Regions from separate parts of the Pseudoneobacillus rhizolycopersici genome, predicted to be linked through region 1. Evidence: riboswitches for the same ligand, from Rfam matches in the RefSeq annotation. Region 1 holds a riboswitch; each other region holds the start of a gene.

Evidence for each region. Region 1 has a riboswitch for cyclic di-GMP ahead of ACX9YW_RS04885 (GGDEF domain-containing protein). Riboswitches for the same ligand answer to the same signal wherever they lie in the genome.
Region 2: linked by a shared signal. The riboswitch ahead of ACX9YW_RS18385 (GGDEF domain-containing protein) and the one ahead of ACX9YW_RS04885 (GGDEF domain-containing protein) in region 1 are both predicted to bind cyclic di-GMP.
Region 3: linked by a shared signal. The riboswitch ahead of sinI (DNA-binding anti-repressor SinI) and the one ahead of ACX9YW_RS04885 (GGDEF domain-containing protein) in region 1 are both predicted to bind cyclic di-GMP.
Region 4: linked by a shared signal. The riboswitch ahead of ACX9YW_RS07450 (DUF192 domain-containing protein) and the one ahead of ACX9YW_RS04885 (GGDEF domain-containing protein) in region 1 are both predicted to bind cyclic di-GMP.

What each region holds. Positions count from the first base shown of each region.
Region 1 is NZ_JBTOOE010000003.1:95,200-99,184, reverse strand. Features, by position in the region: gene ACX9YW_RS04895 (MerR family transcriptional regulator) at 1-203, opposite strand, end outside; gene ACX9YW_RS04890 (metallophosphoesterase family protein) at 344-1,111, shown strand; gene ACX9YW_RS04885 (GGDEF domain-containing protein) at 1,244-2,491, opposite strand; cyclic di-GMP riboswitch class I at 2,644-2,729, opposite strand; gene fumC (class II fumarate hydratase) at 2,981-3,985, shown strand, end outside.
Region 2 is NZ_JBTOOE010000022.1:51,925-55,909, forward strand. Features, by position in the region: gene ACX9YW_RS18380 (EAL domain-containing protein) at 1-2,447, shown strand, start outside; cyclic di-GMP riboswitch class I at 2,464-2,549, shown strand; gene ACX9YW_RS18385 (GGDEF domain-containing protein) at 2,623-3,459, shown strand; gene ACX9YW_RS18390 (GyrI-like domain-containing protein) at 3,595-3,985, opposite strand, start outside.
Region 3 is NZ_JBTOOE010000009.1:89,335-93,319, forward strand. Features, by position in the region: gene galE (UDP-glucose 4-epimerase GalE) at 1-878, opposite strand, end outside; gene ACX9YW_RS11545 (helix-turn-helix domain-containing protein) at 1,095-1,424, shown strand; gene sinI (DNA-binding anti-repressor SinI) at 1,477-1,623, opposite strand; cyclic di-GMP riboswitch class I at 1,655-1,750, opposite strand; gene ACX9YW_RS11555 (DUF5658 family protein) at 2,022-2,324, opposite strand; gene ACX9YW_RS11560 (TVP38/TMEM64 family protein) at 2,356-2,991, opposite strand; gene ACX9YW_RS11565 (LPxTATN C-terminal sorting signal domain) at 3,059-3,985, opposite strand, start outside.
Region 4 is NZ_JBTOOE010000005.1:81,756-85,740, forward strand. Features, by position in the region: gene ACX9YW_RS07435 (TadE/TadG family type IV pilus assembly protein) at 1-195, opposite strand, end outside; gene ACX9YW_RS07440 (A24 family peptidase) at 189-713, opposite strand; gene ACX9YW_RS07445 (Flp family type IVb pilin) at 824-1,012, opposite strand; gene ACX9YW_RS07450 (DUF192 domain-containing protein) at 1,029-1,370, opposite strand; cyclic di-GMP riboswitch class I at 1,461-1,547, opposite strand; gene ACX9YW_RS07455 (DUF418 domain-containing protein) at 1,782-2,948, opposite strand; gene ACX9YW_RS07460 (spore germination protein) at 3,109-3,333, shown strand; gene ACX9YW_RS07465 (spore germination protein GerPB) at 3,378-3,647, shown strand; gene gerPC (spore germination protein GerPC) at 3,677-3,985, shown strand, end outside.

The DNA of each region.
Region 1 (3,985 bases):
ATTTCATTAATACTCTCTAGACCTACACCTAACTCTCTATAGAAAAGAATCTGCTGCAGGCGGTCGACTTCTGCCTGACCATATATTCGATAGCCCGATGAGTTGACTCTTGCCGGCTTAAGAATCCCTATTTCATCATAGTACCGAAGCGTTCTCGTACTTACCCCTGCCAAGATTGCTAGTTTTTGCACTGTGTATTCCATCGTTGATAACCTCCTTGTAACTCAAAGATACACCTTTACGCAACGTCAAAGTCAACCGTATTTAGCTTATTTTTTTCAAAACAAGCAGGATATTTTCACTATATAGAGAAATGAAAAGGTTAAAGAGAGGAGCGATTTTTTTGGAAAGCGTGGCCATTATTTCGGATATTCACGGAAACCTCACAGCCCTTGAGGCTGTGTTAGAAAATATTAAGGCAAGAGGGATCACAACCATTTTCTGCTTAGGTGATTTGGTTGGAAAAGGACCCAATTCTGCAAAATGTCTTGACCGTATTCGAGAGACTTGTGATGTAGTCGTACTTGGTAATTGGGATGAAGGTATTCAGAAACTAACTGATAATGAAGTGATGAAATGGCATCAAGAGCAGCTCGGAGAAGAACGTCTGAACTATTTAGCTACTTTACCATTTCATTTTGACTTCTATATGAGCGGAAAATATATTAGACTCTATCATGCATCAGCTAAAAGCATTCATCACCGTGTCGTACCAATGATTCATCCAAAAGGAGAAAAGCTAGCAATGTTTGAGAACACTGAATGGATTACTCCACTTGCCAAAGACTTGCAACCTGATATCGTCGGCTTCGGCGACATACATGCTGCTTTAATTGAACCGATTGATGATCAAAAAACCTTATTTAATGTAGGAAGTGTCGGCAATCCATTAGACATCCCACAAGCTACTTACGCAATTTTGCATGGTCAATATGGAGCAACTGAATTTGGGCCATTTTCAATCGAGATTTCCCGAGTTCCCTATGATATTGAAAAAGAAATCCAAATCGCCACTGAAATGGGCATGCCTTATGTAGAACCATATGCGATGGAATTACGCGAGGCCATTTATCGATGGTCACAAAGAGGAAAAGCAATACTAGGAAAATAAAGATAATGCCAATCCAAGGGACAATAATAGTAGCCTCGATGTTTCTCTTAATGAATCAGGAAGCAAATGCAGGGAAAGACATCAATAATATTTACAACAAAAATGGATGGGTTACAATCCATCCATTTTTTATTATATAAAATACATATGTTTGTGTAATTTATCCTCCAAAGTCTTCATATTTTCCGCCAACACAAGTTGATTTTTTCCGGATTTTTTGGCAGCATATAAGGCTATATCTGCTGATTTTTTCAATGAATCTACTGATTTCCCATGATGCGGATAAGTTGCTACCCCTGTACTAAAAGAAACATGGAATTGCTTATTCGCCACATGAATTGGGGTATTTTGATAAAAATTGATAAGGCTTTCGTGAAGGTAGGTCACTTCATACTGCTGATTGGTGGTAATCAAAATCATAAACTCGTCACCGGCATACCGATAACCTTCAATATTGGCCCCACAAACGCTTTTGATTCCATTTGCCAAGACCCGTAAATATAAATCACCTACATCGTGACCGTAATTATCATTAACTTTTTTTAAATTGTCGGAATCAATCATTATTAAAGTAATCTCTTGGTCAGATTCTGTCATAAGCCTTGATAAGTCCACATGGAAGGCACGATGATTCTTCAGGCCCGTTAGCTCATCTGTTTGCGACATTTTATAGATTTTTTCGTATAATCTAGCTGTTTCAATGGAGTTGATTACTTGAGTTCCGATAATTTGTAGAAGTTCCTCATGTTCAGTCCGATAAGCAAAATCCGAATAACTTTGCGCTGAAATAACCCCTCTGACATGATCATCTATAATGACAGGAATAAATAGACAGGAACTTGTCTCCCGCTCACCAAAAGTCGCAGCTGCACCGTAAACTAAAGATTGTGGGGCTTTTTTTAGATGAATGATTTCCCTGGATTTTATGACTTCCGAGGCATAATTCTCGCCAAATTCAATGCTTTCTTTTGGATAAAACTTACCATTATCAACGATAAATTCAAAATGAACATGACTGTCCCCCTCATTATATAAGGCGATATAGAAAGCATCTGTAGCCATAACTTGGGATACCATTTCATATGCCTTGTTAAGCAGAATATCCTCGTCCAATGTTTTACTGCATACTTGGGCAAAGTCATGGAGAATTTTGTAATGTTTATTTAGCCATGTCACATTTTCCATTTGTAGATGAATTTGCTGTAATTGATAAAAAATCGATCCTACTACTTCCTTTTCTTGCTTAGTCTCCAATTGTTTATCTATAAGCTTCAATATATCCTGAGATATCATTTCTTTTTCAGTTCCTATTTTGTCTAGCATTTTGTTAATCAAGTTAAAAATTAGCTCACTGCCATTCAGTTGATTGATATTTACCATATTAAGACACTTCCTAAAATTTATTTCAATCAATAAATGTTTAAATTTTCTGACTTTAAATACCAACCAAGACCTGAACAATGTATCAAAACCGAAATAAAATGATAAAAAAAGACTAACCGTATCCGAATTAGCCTGTAGTTTTACAATATAACGGTAACTGGCTGGCGTTATCATGCAGACTTTAGCCCCTATAGTTTTGCGCCCTCATTTTTCAATAAGTTTGCCTTTTCTTTTAAAAAAAGAAATATGAAAGATTATAAATCTTTCATTTATATATAAATATATATTGCTTTTCTTCCCTAGTCAATGAACGGGATGGGCTTTTTACGGATTATAGAGTTAATTTTTTTCAACATTTTTTTCCATTTTTCTACTAATCTTGCAGCTTCTCTTAACAATATCTAGCTCCATTTTTTCCGGATATACTTTTACAAATTTCTACATATTATTAAAGTAGGTACAAGCAATTTTTGACGAGGTGACAAAATGGATTATCGGATGGAAAAAGATACAATGGGTGAAGTCAAGGTTCCAATAGACCGCTATTGGGGGGCTCAGACTCAACGCAGCAAAGAGAATTTTCGAATCGGTACGGAACGGATGCCATTTGAGGTGATTGTTGCATTTGCCATTTTAAAACGTAGTGCCGCCATCGTAAATGAAAAGCTTGGCAAGCTCTCTGACCAAAAAGCGAAGGCAATTATTTATGCATGTGAAGAAATTATTTACGGAAAGCTGAATGATCATTTTCCTCTAGTTGTTTGGCAAACCGGAAGCGGAACCCAAAGTAATATGAATGTCAATGAAGTAATCGCAAATGTGGGTAGTAAATGGCTTCAAGCTCAGGGCATAAATGAGAAAATACATCCGAATGATGATGTTAATAAAAGTCAAAGCTCGAATGATACCTTTCCAACAGCTATGCATATCGCCGGTGTTACGGCCGTTAGGGAAACGCTGCTTCCAGCAATCAGGCAGTTAAAAGCAACTTTAATAAAGAAGGAAGAACAGTTTGTTGGTATTGTGAAAATTGGTCGAACCCATCTTCAGGATGCCACACCCCTTACCCTTGGGCAAGAGGTAAGTGGCTGGGTTTATATGTTAGAACGTTCTCTTGAGATGTTAAACGAATCTATTGAAAAAATGTACGCGCTAGCCATTGGTGGTACCGCAGTCGGCACAGGAATAAACGCTCATCCTAAGTTCGGTGAAATGGTTGCTTCCGAGATTGCCAATTATACGGGTATTAGCTTTTTCTCATCGTTTAATAAGTTCCATGCATTAACGAGTCATGACGAGATTAGTTTTGTGCATGGAGCAATGAAAGCTTTGGCTGCTGATTTGATGAAGATTGCCAATGATGTCAGGTGGCTTGCTAGTGGTCCTCGATGTGGGATAGGGGAAATTACTATCCCTGAAAACGAACCTGGTAGTTCGATTATGCCAGGGAAGGTAAACCCTACTCAAAGCGAAGCGTTAACGATGGTTGCG
Region 2 (3,985 bases), on a different contig from region 1:
TTAATGGAAATATCATTTCTATTAATCCTGCCTTTACTCAACAATTTGGTTATACTCTAAGAGATGTGGAAATGAAAAAGCAGTTCTTTAAATTCTTTATAAAAGATAACCTGGAAGAGGCAAAGGAATACTTTAAAATGGCTAAGACAGGAAAAATCCAATCTTTTCAGACGACAGGAGTTTCCAATAATTCTAAAACATACGATATTTTGGTTACCTTCATTCTAGAAACCAATGAAAATAATATTTATGTCATCATAAGAAACATAACGGATCTAATAGAGAAGGAAAAGGATAGAAAAAACTATGAACTTATGCTTTATGAAAAGGAAAAGCAGCTTTCCAATCTTTATAACAACCCTGATGTAGGAATTTGGTCTTTAAACCCAATTAGTAATCAAATATTCTTCTGTTCCCAAGGAGTAGAACAAATCACAGGATATTCTATCAAGGAATTGCAAAGTCATGATAATTGGAAAGCGATTATTCATGCGGAGGATTTGTCTCAATTTGTGAAAATGCAGCAGGGGTTGACGAAAGGGAATATTATCCGCCACCAATACCGTATTTTCCGGAAGGACGGAAAAACTGTTTGGATTCAAGATTATATGATCCCTACATTAGCTGAGAACGGAAAATTAGTTCAAATAGATGGTCTCATTTCAAATATTACGGAGCAGAAAGAACTAAGTGAACGGGTAAATCATCTTTTATATCATGATTACTTAACGGATTTGCCCAATCGGCGAATGTTTGAAGAAAAACTCCAGCAGCTTACAGTGGACATACATGATGAGGATAAGAAATTTTCGATTATGCTCCTTGATATTGATAACTTTAAATATATAAACGATACGCTCGGACATACTCTTGGGGATGAAATTCTTAAAGTATTTACTGACCGTATTTCGTCCTATTTAGCTCCCCGTGATTTTTTTGCTAGACTTGGTGGGGATGAGTTTGGTATTTTACTTACTAAAATGGATTCGTTTGACTACCTAAAAGATTTTGCGGAAAAGATCCTTCTTAGTTTAAAAGACCCATTTTATATTAACGGTTATGAATTATTCATCACCGTAAGTATCGGAATTAGTATTTATCCCGAGGACGGAGAAAATCCGCAGGAATTATTGCGGAATGCTGATATTGCTTTATATAAAGCGGAAATGCAAGGGAAGAACAATTATATGATTATTTCTCCGTCCAGTAGTATTGAGTCATACAAGTTATTTAGCTTAGGCCGTGATTTACAAAAAGCAATAGGGAATAATGAGTTGGTTTTGTATTATCAGCCTAGGGTGGATACAAAAACTGGTAGGATTGACAGCGCAGAGGCTCTTATACGATGGGAACATCCGAAATGGGGACTTATTTCACCGAAGGAATTTCTTCAAATCGCCGAAGAGAATGGATTCATTACCAGAATTGAAGATTGGGTATTAAATCAAGTATGCCAACAATTAAGAAAATGGAAAGATGCCATGTTTTGTACGGTACCCATTTCGATCAATATTTCCGCTATCCATTTTATGAAAAAAAATTGGCTGGAATATGTTGAACAAACGATCCAAAAAGCAGAGATTAGCCCAAGTGAAATCGAATTCGAAATTACTGAGACGACCCTATTGAACAATGAAGAAGTGGTAAAAGAAACAATTCAATCAATCAAGCAGATGGGCATTAGAATTTCATTAGATGATTTCGGAAAAGGTTATTCTTCTTTATCCTATTTAGCTCTTTTCCCTTTTGATGTCATCAAAATTGATAAATCGTTTATCCAAAATATGACCGAATCCCAGCATAACTTGTTTATTGTAAAGTCGATTATTTATTTGGCAAACAGTTTGAAAATAGATGTGGTTGCCGAAGGAGTCGAAAAGATGGGACAATTAAAATTACTTCAGAAAGAACATTGCCTACTTTCTCAAGGTTATTTATTTAGTCGTCCAGTTCCAGTTGAAGAATTTGAACCTCTAATGCAGCAAAAAGTCCTACAACCAATCGATCCATTATTAAAAGAAAAGCAAAGAAAAAGAAAACACTTTCGAGTAAGTTTCCCTTATCCACTTGAAGCAGAAATGACACTTCTCTCTATTGGAGGTAAAACATTGCATTTAGGAAAGGCAAAAGTTTTAATATACGATATGAGTATCGGTGGGCTTCGCTTTCTTTCTACCTTGAAACTGCCAGTTAGGGGCGATATGACCCTTCGGTTTTCTACAGAAATTCTCCATAAAACCATTGAAGTAATGGGGCGTATTGTTTGGAAAGAAGAAGACAATGAGGACATTACTGAATATGGTATTGAATTTATGATTGGAGAGCATGAATCGACATATATTAACGGAATTCTTAATAGTTTTGCAGTCTTAATGAATAATAATATTGGGCCGGCTACCTATAAAATGGTGACAGAAAATAATTATGAATATTTTCAAAGAAAATAGATTTTTAAACGGTATAATAATGAAAAGGCAAATTTATCGAAAGATGAAGACGCAAAACTAGAGGGGCTAAGATCCTTAGGATGATGCCAGCCAGTTTCCGATGATTTAAAGTAGACTAATCGGACTGATTAGTCTTTTTTTATAGAAAAAAATACGTTCGTAAGAGGTAAAAAGATTGATTCGTAAAATATTATATTTGTTGGTAATGGTAGTTATTTCAATTTTGCCTATCATTATTCATGTCCATTTGAGTGAAGAAATGCGACGGCTATCAACATTTGTTTGGTCCATTTATTTGATTCCTAATATATTGATAGTCATTATGTATCCAAAATGGAAGGTCGCTGTTGGAGTTGCCTGTTTCTATAGTCTTTTAAAATATGGGACGTATTTTTGGGGTGAAGGCTTTTCAAGTAGTATTGAGTTGATTGCTTTGTTTTTGGAGTCCTTAATGAATGGAGCGATTCTGCTAACGGTTACTCATTTTCGTATGGAGCATATCAGGGTATTGAAGAAGATGCAAAAACTAGTCATCATCGATTCGTTGACTGGATTATACAATCGAAGGTATTTCGACTTAATTCTTGAAAAAGTGATTCCGTATAGTCAAAGAGAAAATAGTCCCTTGATCCTTATTATGTTGGATATTGACTATTTTAAAAAGGTAAATGACCATCATGGCCATCAATGTGGTGACGAGGTCTTAAAACAGATTTCAAACATCATTAAAACTAATGTTAGAAGTTCTGATGCGTATGTTCGGTTTGGGGGCGAGGAATTTGCTATTGTTTTGCCAAACACAGAAGTAGGCGAAGGAATAAGATTAGCAGAAAACATCCGTAAAGAGGTTGAACAATCATCATTTACGTATAAAAATGAAAGAATATCTATCACGATTAGTATGGGTTTATCCAAATACCAAGGAGAAATCGTCCAAGAATTTATCGGAAAAGCCGACAAAGCCCTATACAAAGCCAAAGAAAATGGCCGAAACCAAGTAATCGTTACGTGATGGGATGGGAATAGGGGGACGATTTGAGAATGATGGGTAATTATGGCAGTAGGAAGAGCTCAAAATGTCCAATAGAGGGCTTCTATTGGACAAATGGTGGCTTCATAGGTGGTTGGTGCCAGGCACCACGTTAAGCTATTTTATGATAGGAAAATATAAATCAAATTCCGACTGTGCTGATGTGGGGTTATATCTTTTATCATAGCGTTCGAACCAGAAGGCTGTATGGTCAATGGTATAACCTGATTCTACTATGGTTTTGCGAGCGTTGTTAATTGTTTCTCCTAGATTCTCCGTTAATCCTTTATGTGTGAAGACTGCATAGGTAGCAGCAGGGATGGTCAGAACCATCATTCCTGCTGGAACATTGGTCGTTTCGGACACTTCAACTGCGGTATAGTAAGTAAAATCGCTTGGACGATCGTTGGTTAATCCAATTGATACCTGAGGGTTTACGATTGCCGATATTTCTGGAATACGGCTTACAAATTTACCCCATAATGGTCCGATTTGTGATAGTTCACTG
Region 3 (3,985 bases), on a different contig from region 1:
CCAGGTCTTCGATCAACAATTTGATAAGGAATCTTCACGCCAGAAGCTTTTTCAAAAGCGGCGACAATTTCTAGAACGCTATAGCCTGTTCCGGTTCCAAGGTTATAGGCTTCGACCCCTGTTGTCCCAAGGATTTTTTGAAGTGCCTTTAAATGGCCATCCGCCAAATCCACTACATGGATGTAATCCCGTACTCCTGAACCGTCTACTGTAGGATAATCGTTACCAAACACACGCAACTCAGGAAGCTTACCCACCGCTACTTGAGTAATAAACGGCATAAGGTTATTGGGAATACCATTCGGGTCTTCACCAATTCGCCCACATTCATGTGCACCAATTGGATTGAAATAGCGTAATAGAGCTATGCTCCAACTACTATCCGCAACATATAAATCTCGTAAAATTTCTTCAATCATCAACTTTGTTCGCCCATAAGGATTCGTTGCACCTAGAGGGAAATCTTCAGAAATCGGCACTGTGTCAGGCATTCCGTACACTGTCGCGGATGAACTGAACACTAGGTTCTTCACATTATATTGCTTCATCACATCGCAAAGAACTAACGTTCCTGTAATATTATTATGATAATAATGAAGTGGAATGGATACTGACTCTCCCACAGCCTTCAATCCAGCAAAGTGAATAACCGCTTCGATTGAGTGATTTTGAAAAACCTTCTCCACCTCTTCGCGATTCAGCAGATCGGCTTGGTAAAACGCAAAATCCTTTCCGGTAATTTCCTTCACTCTTATTAATGACTCTATCTTACTATTTGAAAAGTTATCCAAAACAACTAAATCAAAACCCGCATTAAGCAATTCCACACAAGTATGGCTACCAATATAACCGGCACCACCCGTAACCAAAATTGACATCATCCAACAACTCCTACCCTAAACTCCTACCAACTATCATTATACCCAAAATGGATAATCAATGGAAGAATACTTTAGCGCTTTAAAGGATGTGGGGACTGTCCCCACATCCTTTAAAGCGCTAAAGTTTGTGAATGTTTTGAAAATGGATAATATGAAATTATTTCGTTTTCTGATATAATAGGAAAAAGTAAATGTTAAAGTGAGTGAAGCTCTATGATTGGTGAACGTATTAAGCAACTTCGAGTCGAAAAGAAGATGTCCCTTTCCGAGCTAGCCGAGAAAGCAGGGGTCGCTAAATCGTATTTAAGTGCGATTGAACGAAACTTACAATCTAATCCGTCTATTCAGTTTTTAGAGAAGGTATCCAGCGTTCTTGAGGTTTCTGTGGATTACCTCATAAACGATTCGATAGAGAGAGAAGATTTAGATTCTGATTGGCTAAAGCTTGTCCAAGAGGCAATGGAATCGGGGATATCCAAGAACCAGTTCCGCGAATTCTTGGAATTTAATAAATGGAGAATAACCCAGTCCAAAAATGAATAAATTAAAAAAGAGTATTTCCATCACTTCAGAAATACTCTTTATTATTTGTTATTCATTTTTCTAACAATAGCTCCTTTACTTCATTTTGGTGAAAAAAGTCTCGAATAGTAGCTAATTCGATCCCGAGTCTTTTGGCTTCCATAATTAGTTCTAACCATTCCTTATCTAATTCTTGTGCCCAACTTGTTCTACTTTTCACTTTATCTCCCCCAAAATACGTTAAAAGTACCTCAGGTAATCCAGCCATCATCGTAGTGTCGTTTCGACAGTACCTTAGATCTGTGACTTTGCGTCCCTACTTTTCAATAGGTTTGCCCTTTTCTGACTTAAGCCATAAGTATTAGCGATAAGGTAATTATATCTAGTTCTTCTTGATTAGCATGTCGTTTATTGTAATAGGTCTAAAGTTTGTTTTATCATATTTCCGACATTTTCTTCCATATATTTATCTATTTTCCACCTAGTAATCAATTTTATTAAAATTCGGAAAATTTAACTGTCGTGATTTTAGCGAAAGCGCTATCATTTTGTCGATATTTCTTGGTAAAAAATGGGCATGTCCACTATTCGATTCTAAAATGGGGTTTTAACACCGTTTTACATATTAATGACTAGGGCAATCCAATACGAATGTTTAAGGCAAACTAACGTATATATAATAGAAGAAACTAGTAGTAAACTTTTAAGGACAACAGACTTTGGCTCTTTTATAAGGAAGTAAATGATTAGCAACAAAAACGACAATGATAACTTTACACCGATAAATAATAATGGATCCACTTCGTATAAATAATTCATTATTGGGTTCAACTCTTCGATATTTCCAGTGATAAGACCTACATAAGTCACGAATCCATCAAATACATTAATAAATGCTAGATACATAAATAAGTAAAACACAAATTCGCATCCTTTCCTTCTATTAGCGTTTTCAAGGCTGAACAATTTGTTGATCTGCTAGTTGATTTTGTTTCATCCTACGGCCAATCAGAATAGCAATGCTCAAAAAGTAAGTCGCATAAATCACGATAGATATCCATTTTTGATTCCCAATAAGGCTGCCTGCTATCGTAAAGATGAAGATTGCAGGCAGTTTTCCTAATAAGGAAGCCCCTAAAAAAACCTGCCATTTTACTTTACTGACTCCCGAAACAATATTGACAATTGGGGATGGAATAACAGGAATAGCACGTGCAATGAGAATGCCAAGGAAAGCATTGTTCTCAAACATTCCTTCATAGTCTTGCAGTTTTGGATATTTTTGAAGATAACCTTGCATCCATTCTTGAAAACCGAACCGAGCTAATAGGAACATCACCATTATTCCCACCCCGATACCTATGAACGAAATACCGGTCCCCAACCAGATTCCAAAAACCGAACCGATCATTCCTGCTAAGACGACATAGGGGATAACAGGGAAGAAGACGAGTATAGCCACAAATAGCATACTAATCGGTATGGCTATATAAGCTTCGGATCTGACAGCACTTAGTAATTCGGCTTTAAAGGTGATTCCAAGGTATAAAATGAAGGCAGTAAGTAAAATTGGGATTGTTTTTTTCATAGACAAGCCTCTTTATCTTCTAAATTTGTATTAACTATGTAATCTAAGACCTAGAATAAGACTCTACCTAGGTCTTAATTTCCTTATTAATCTTTAAAGTTTTTCGTTTATGAAAATAACCTAGGATTAGACCAAATAGTATTAGACCTATACCGCCTAAAAAATAGTTATATATATTCGTGGCTGTTTTAGGTAAAATATTACCTTCACCAGGTTTCGTTGCTAGCTCATCTTTACTAATTGGTCGTTGTGGTTTAAGTTCATTGTCGTGTCCATCCGATGGTACTGGACTAGCTTCTGTTATGTCTGGATCTGTCGGATTTACTGAATGATCTTCGTCTTGTTCTTCTTGGTCTGGAAGTGGATCTGTGTTGGGGTTGGGATTTGGATCTATGTTCGGGTCTGGGTCTGGGTCTGGGTCTGGGTCTGGATTTGGATTTGGGTCTGGGTCTGGGTCTGGGTCTGGATCTGGATCTGGGTCTGGATCTGGATCTGGGTCTGGGTTGGGATCTGGATCTGGGTTGGGATCTGGGTCTGGGTTGGGATCTGGGTCTGGGTTGGGATCTGGATCTGGGTCTGGGTTTGGCACTACATCTAGGTCCTCAGCCATGAATTTAAACTCCACTTCAAAACCTAGTCCCTGATATTCATTTCCTAATTCATAGGGAAACGACACTTGAAATTTTAAATCCTCTTGTTTTAGGGACTGTAAAAATCTAGGCTGTAAACGATTAAAGTCTTTTAATAGTCCATCGAACAGTTTACCATTGGCATCCCAAACCTTTAATTGGAACTGATTATATAATTTCTGTGAACCACCTTTAAACGTGGATATCGTATTATACGTAAAATCCCTTTTTCCCCTGTTTTGTACAATTATTTTATGTGAAACCGTATCCCCAGGTTTTAAATTGCTTACTTGAATGAAGAATTTACTTAAATCTAGATTAATATCAATCTCATTGTTTGCTGCAAGCGCTTGATTAGAAGGTAA
Region 4 (3,985 bases), on a different contig from region 1:
CTTCGCAAATTGAGTAATCTCCAAATCGGTGGCACCTAATCCCGCTTTTCGGACCGTTTCTTGGGCTGCCATGTGAAGTTTGGAAAAAGAATATACTGTTCTTCCAAAATCGAATATTCCTACTAAAAGCAGTAAAAGAACGGGAAGGACTAATGCCATTTCCACTATGGATTGTCCTTTTTCATTCCTTACCATAAGAATAGGTCCTTATAGGGATCATAGATGGCTATCAATGCTCCTATTGCAATTGCCACTCCATAAGGAAAATTCGTTCTTAATCCTTCTTTATCAAAACCAAAAGGGCTTTCAACACCTTGTCTTCTAAAAACCATAAAATAAAAAATCTGTTTTAAGCGAAAAATAACGCCCTTTCTAAACAATAGAATACAAAGGCCAATTATTCCTCCAGCAACCGCCATAAATATTGCCGTCGTTAAAACAAAGCCTATTCCTTTGATTGCTCCTATCACCGCTAATAATTTGACATCACCTGCACCCATACCACCCATGAAGTAGGGAATTAGTAAAATGGAGAAGCCTACGAGAGCACCTAATATAGAGCTAGTTAATCCCGCTAAACCAGCTGTTATAACGTGATAAATCATTGCGATAACAAAGGCTGGAAGTAAAACCTTATTATAAATTTTTCGGTTTTTTAAATCAGTTGTTACACATATGACCAGCAGAGAAATTAATACAAGATTTAACCACATTTTTCTTTACCCCTTTCAAAAGAGTAAGTCTTTGATTAAAAATAGCCTCACGTATTTTTCAACGCAAGGCCAGTGAAAATATAAGAAATTTATTTACTTTAAACTTCTTATTAAGGAGTAATCTTATCTTTAATTCCGTCTACCTTTCCAAACATATCATCAAATAATCCTTTAATCTGTTCTCCCATTAAACCAATAATAGCGATTGCAGCTACTGCTACAACTCCAAGTACAAGACCATACTCCGTCATACCTTGCCCTTGCTCTTCAACGAATAAAGCTTTGATCTTTTTCATCATTTTCAATACAACCCCTTCATATTAATTTAATTTTGTGTCCGACTTTCGTTCCTGTTTTCTGTAAAGTTCCTGGAGGCAGTTCTAGTACAGAGTGACCTGCTTTATAGACTTGTCCAATTTTTGAGGGTGGAAAGGATTCTTGTAGCCCAACAATCTCGTAATCTTTGTTGAGGTACAGGACATCAATTGGATAGTTCATAAAAAAGGTATGGATGGATTGGCAGGGTTGGATATGCATTCCGTGACCTTCAGGCAAACTAGTTGAAAACATTAGGCCTTTTAATCTCTTAAAAAATGAATGGGCTAATGAAATCTCCGTTGCTATTTCCGTACCATTTGATAGGTTCACGGCTTTCATTGTTACACCTCCAATTTTGCATACAACTCAAATAACCCCACCTTTACCGAAAGGGGGGTTCATTAGAACACAATGAATACACCCTGATCTTTCGGTAACTGGCTGGCATAGTGCTTTTGCACCTTAGCCCCTGTAGCTTTGCGTCACTGACTTTCGTCAGTTTTGCCTTTATCGAGATTCAGTGTTTTTTGTCCTATTATTTCGACTGATCTCTTGCTTTTATGATAGTATTTTTCATTTTTTTTGAAAATCGAACCAAAGGACTAATTTAATAGACCCACACTTTAGGTCTATTTACCCTCATGTATTTAATAGAATTTAGGCTTTTTAAAAAAATTTGTAGCATTTCTAGTAAATCCGAGCCATTTTATACAAGAACTTTGTCGAATTCAGGTCACTTTGTCCTACACTTTATTTCTTCCATTTAGGAATTTTCCAATAAGTAACAGCTCGCCACACCCATTCGATTGGACCATAATAATGGTTTTTTACCCAATATATACTAATTAGAGCTTGCACGATAAAGATTACTAGAACTAATAGTGTTCCTGTTCCAACCGATATTTTTCCATAAAGCCCCAAACCATAGCTATAGAAAATGAGTGTAGCTACAAAGGATTGAAATAAATAATTACTCATCGCCATTTTTCCGACTGCTTGAAACGGTTTTAAAATAGTAGTATGTTTCTCTATCAATAGAATGAAGAGGATTGCATAAGATACTGCCAACAAAGGTCCACCAAAGATATCTTGAATATATTCAGAGAATAAATTGCGAACAGCATATGGCAGCAACTTTAATAAGCTTCCTGCCAGCAAAAAAATCACTAACAACAACTTAAAACGCTTTTTATGTTCGATCATATTTTTAACCCATTTTAATTTCGCAATCCCGGCCCCTATTAAAATAAGCGGAAATATCCCAAAAAATAAAACGATTAAGTTCTCAAGATTATTAACATAACTCCAATCTTGGATCCGTTGTACGGTTATTTCGGAATAGCTACCATGTTGATATATAGCCGCCGCTTGATTCGCTTTGTCATGATTGGCGAAATGATCAGTGGGTGAAAATAGGCTAGCAAGAAATAATAGCAGACCAAATAAAATATTGGGAATCAGATAGGTAAGCACTCCAATCCATAGCAATGCTTTTCCACTCAAACCCAAAAACAGCAAGGCAACAAATCCGAACAGTGCATATATTATTAATATATCTCCATGCCAAATGAGGAAGGCGTGAATACAACCGATGACTAAAAGCATTAAGAGCCTTCTCATCGCAATTGGAGTAAAGGAAAATCCTCGTTCGATTGATCTTTCCCTCATAATCATTAAACCAAATCCGAAAAGCATGGCAAAAAGTGGATAAAAGCTGGCTTGTACAAAAAAATCGATTAAACTATAAATTGTTTGATCGGATTTTGAACTCCACCATAAGTATGGATTCAAATAAAGTACAGGTGAATGAAATGCGATCATGTTTGTTAAAAAAATCCCAAGGATTGCGAATCCCCTCATTGCATCAATCGATTGTATTCGTTCCTTCTCTTGGATTGGATTTGCCCTACTCCTCATTTTTAGTGACCTCTTTTACTTTTTTCTTTTAGATTATCATATTTACATTATCCGTCAAATATCGTGGTGCTAGTGTTTATTAGGCATTTTTATCACATTCAGCCTAAAAATACATAGGATAATAAAGAAATTTATCATTACAAGAAAAGGGTGTCCAAAAATGCCAGCAATTGTCGGTGTCGCACAGGTTATTTCAATCAGCTCCAGCTCTATTTTTAATATTGGCGATGTTTATAAAATCATGCCCATTGCCCACGCCAAGACATTTGCAGGAGCGGGCTCGTTTAATACAGGTGAAGGTCTCTATATTCATAACTTCCAAAGTCAAACAAATACTTTTGACCAAGACGGCCTTGACCAAGGAATTTTGTTTAATATTGGTTAGGGTATGACATATTGACTCTTACCGTTTAGAGAAGGTGATAATCGTTGAACTTTTACATCCAACAATCCATCAATATTCATTTAATTAAGATAGGCGGTATATCAAATTCAAGTGTATTCCAAATTGGGAGTACCGGGATTATTAAGCCAGCGGCAAATCTTTTTAATACTGGAGGCTTTATAAAACCAGCCCCAGAGGTCCAAAAACCAGGTGGTGGATTCAAAATACCTCTTAGTGAAATCGGCGGGAAAGGACCTTTTCCAACTGCACCCAGCAGTCAAGAAGCACCTCTTGTTCCGTTCTCCATCAGCTAAAAAGAGAAAGTTAGGGGGAGATCCAAACAATGATGAATTCTAATTATATTGATTACATTCATCGACTGCATGCATTTGTCGAATCACAAGATAGAAAAATAAGACAATTAGAAAAAACAGTCGGTGAGCTTGTAGAAGAAATCAAAACATTAAAAAACAAACCACCAATCCAAATCGATCGGATTGAATATAAATTTGACCAACTAAAGGTAGAAAGGTTAGATGGGACACTAAATATCGGTCTCAATCCAAGTGACTTACAAGGAATTGAAGATTTTGCTGTTAATAATCAGCAACCTACCACATCACCAACCCAGCTAGCTTATCCATTTCAATGC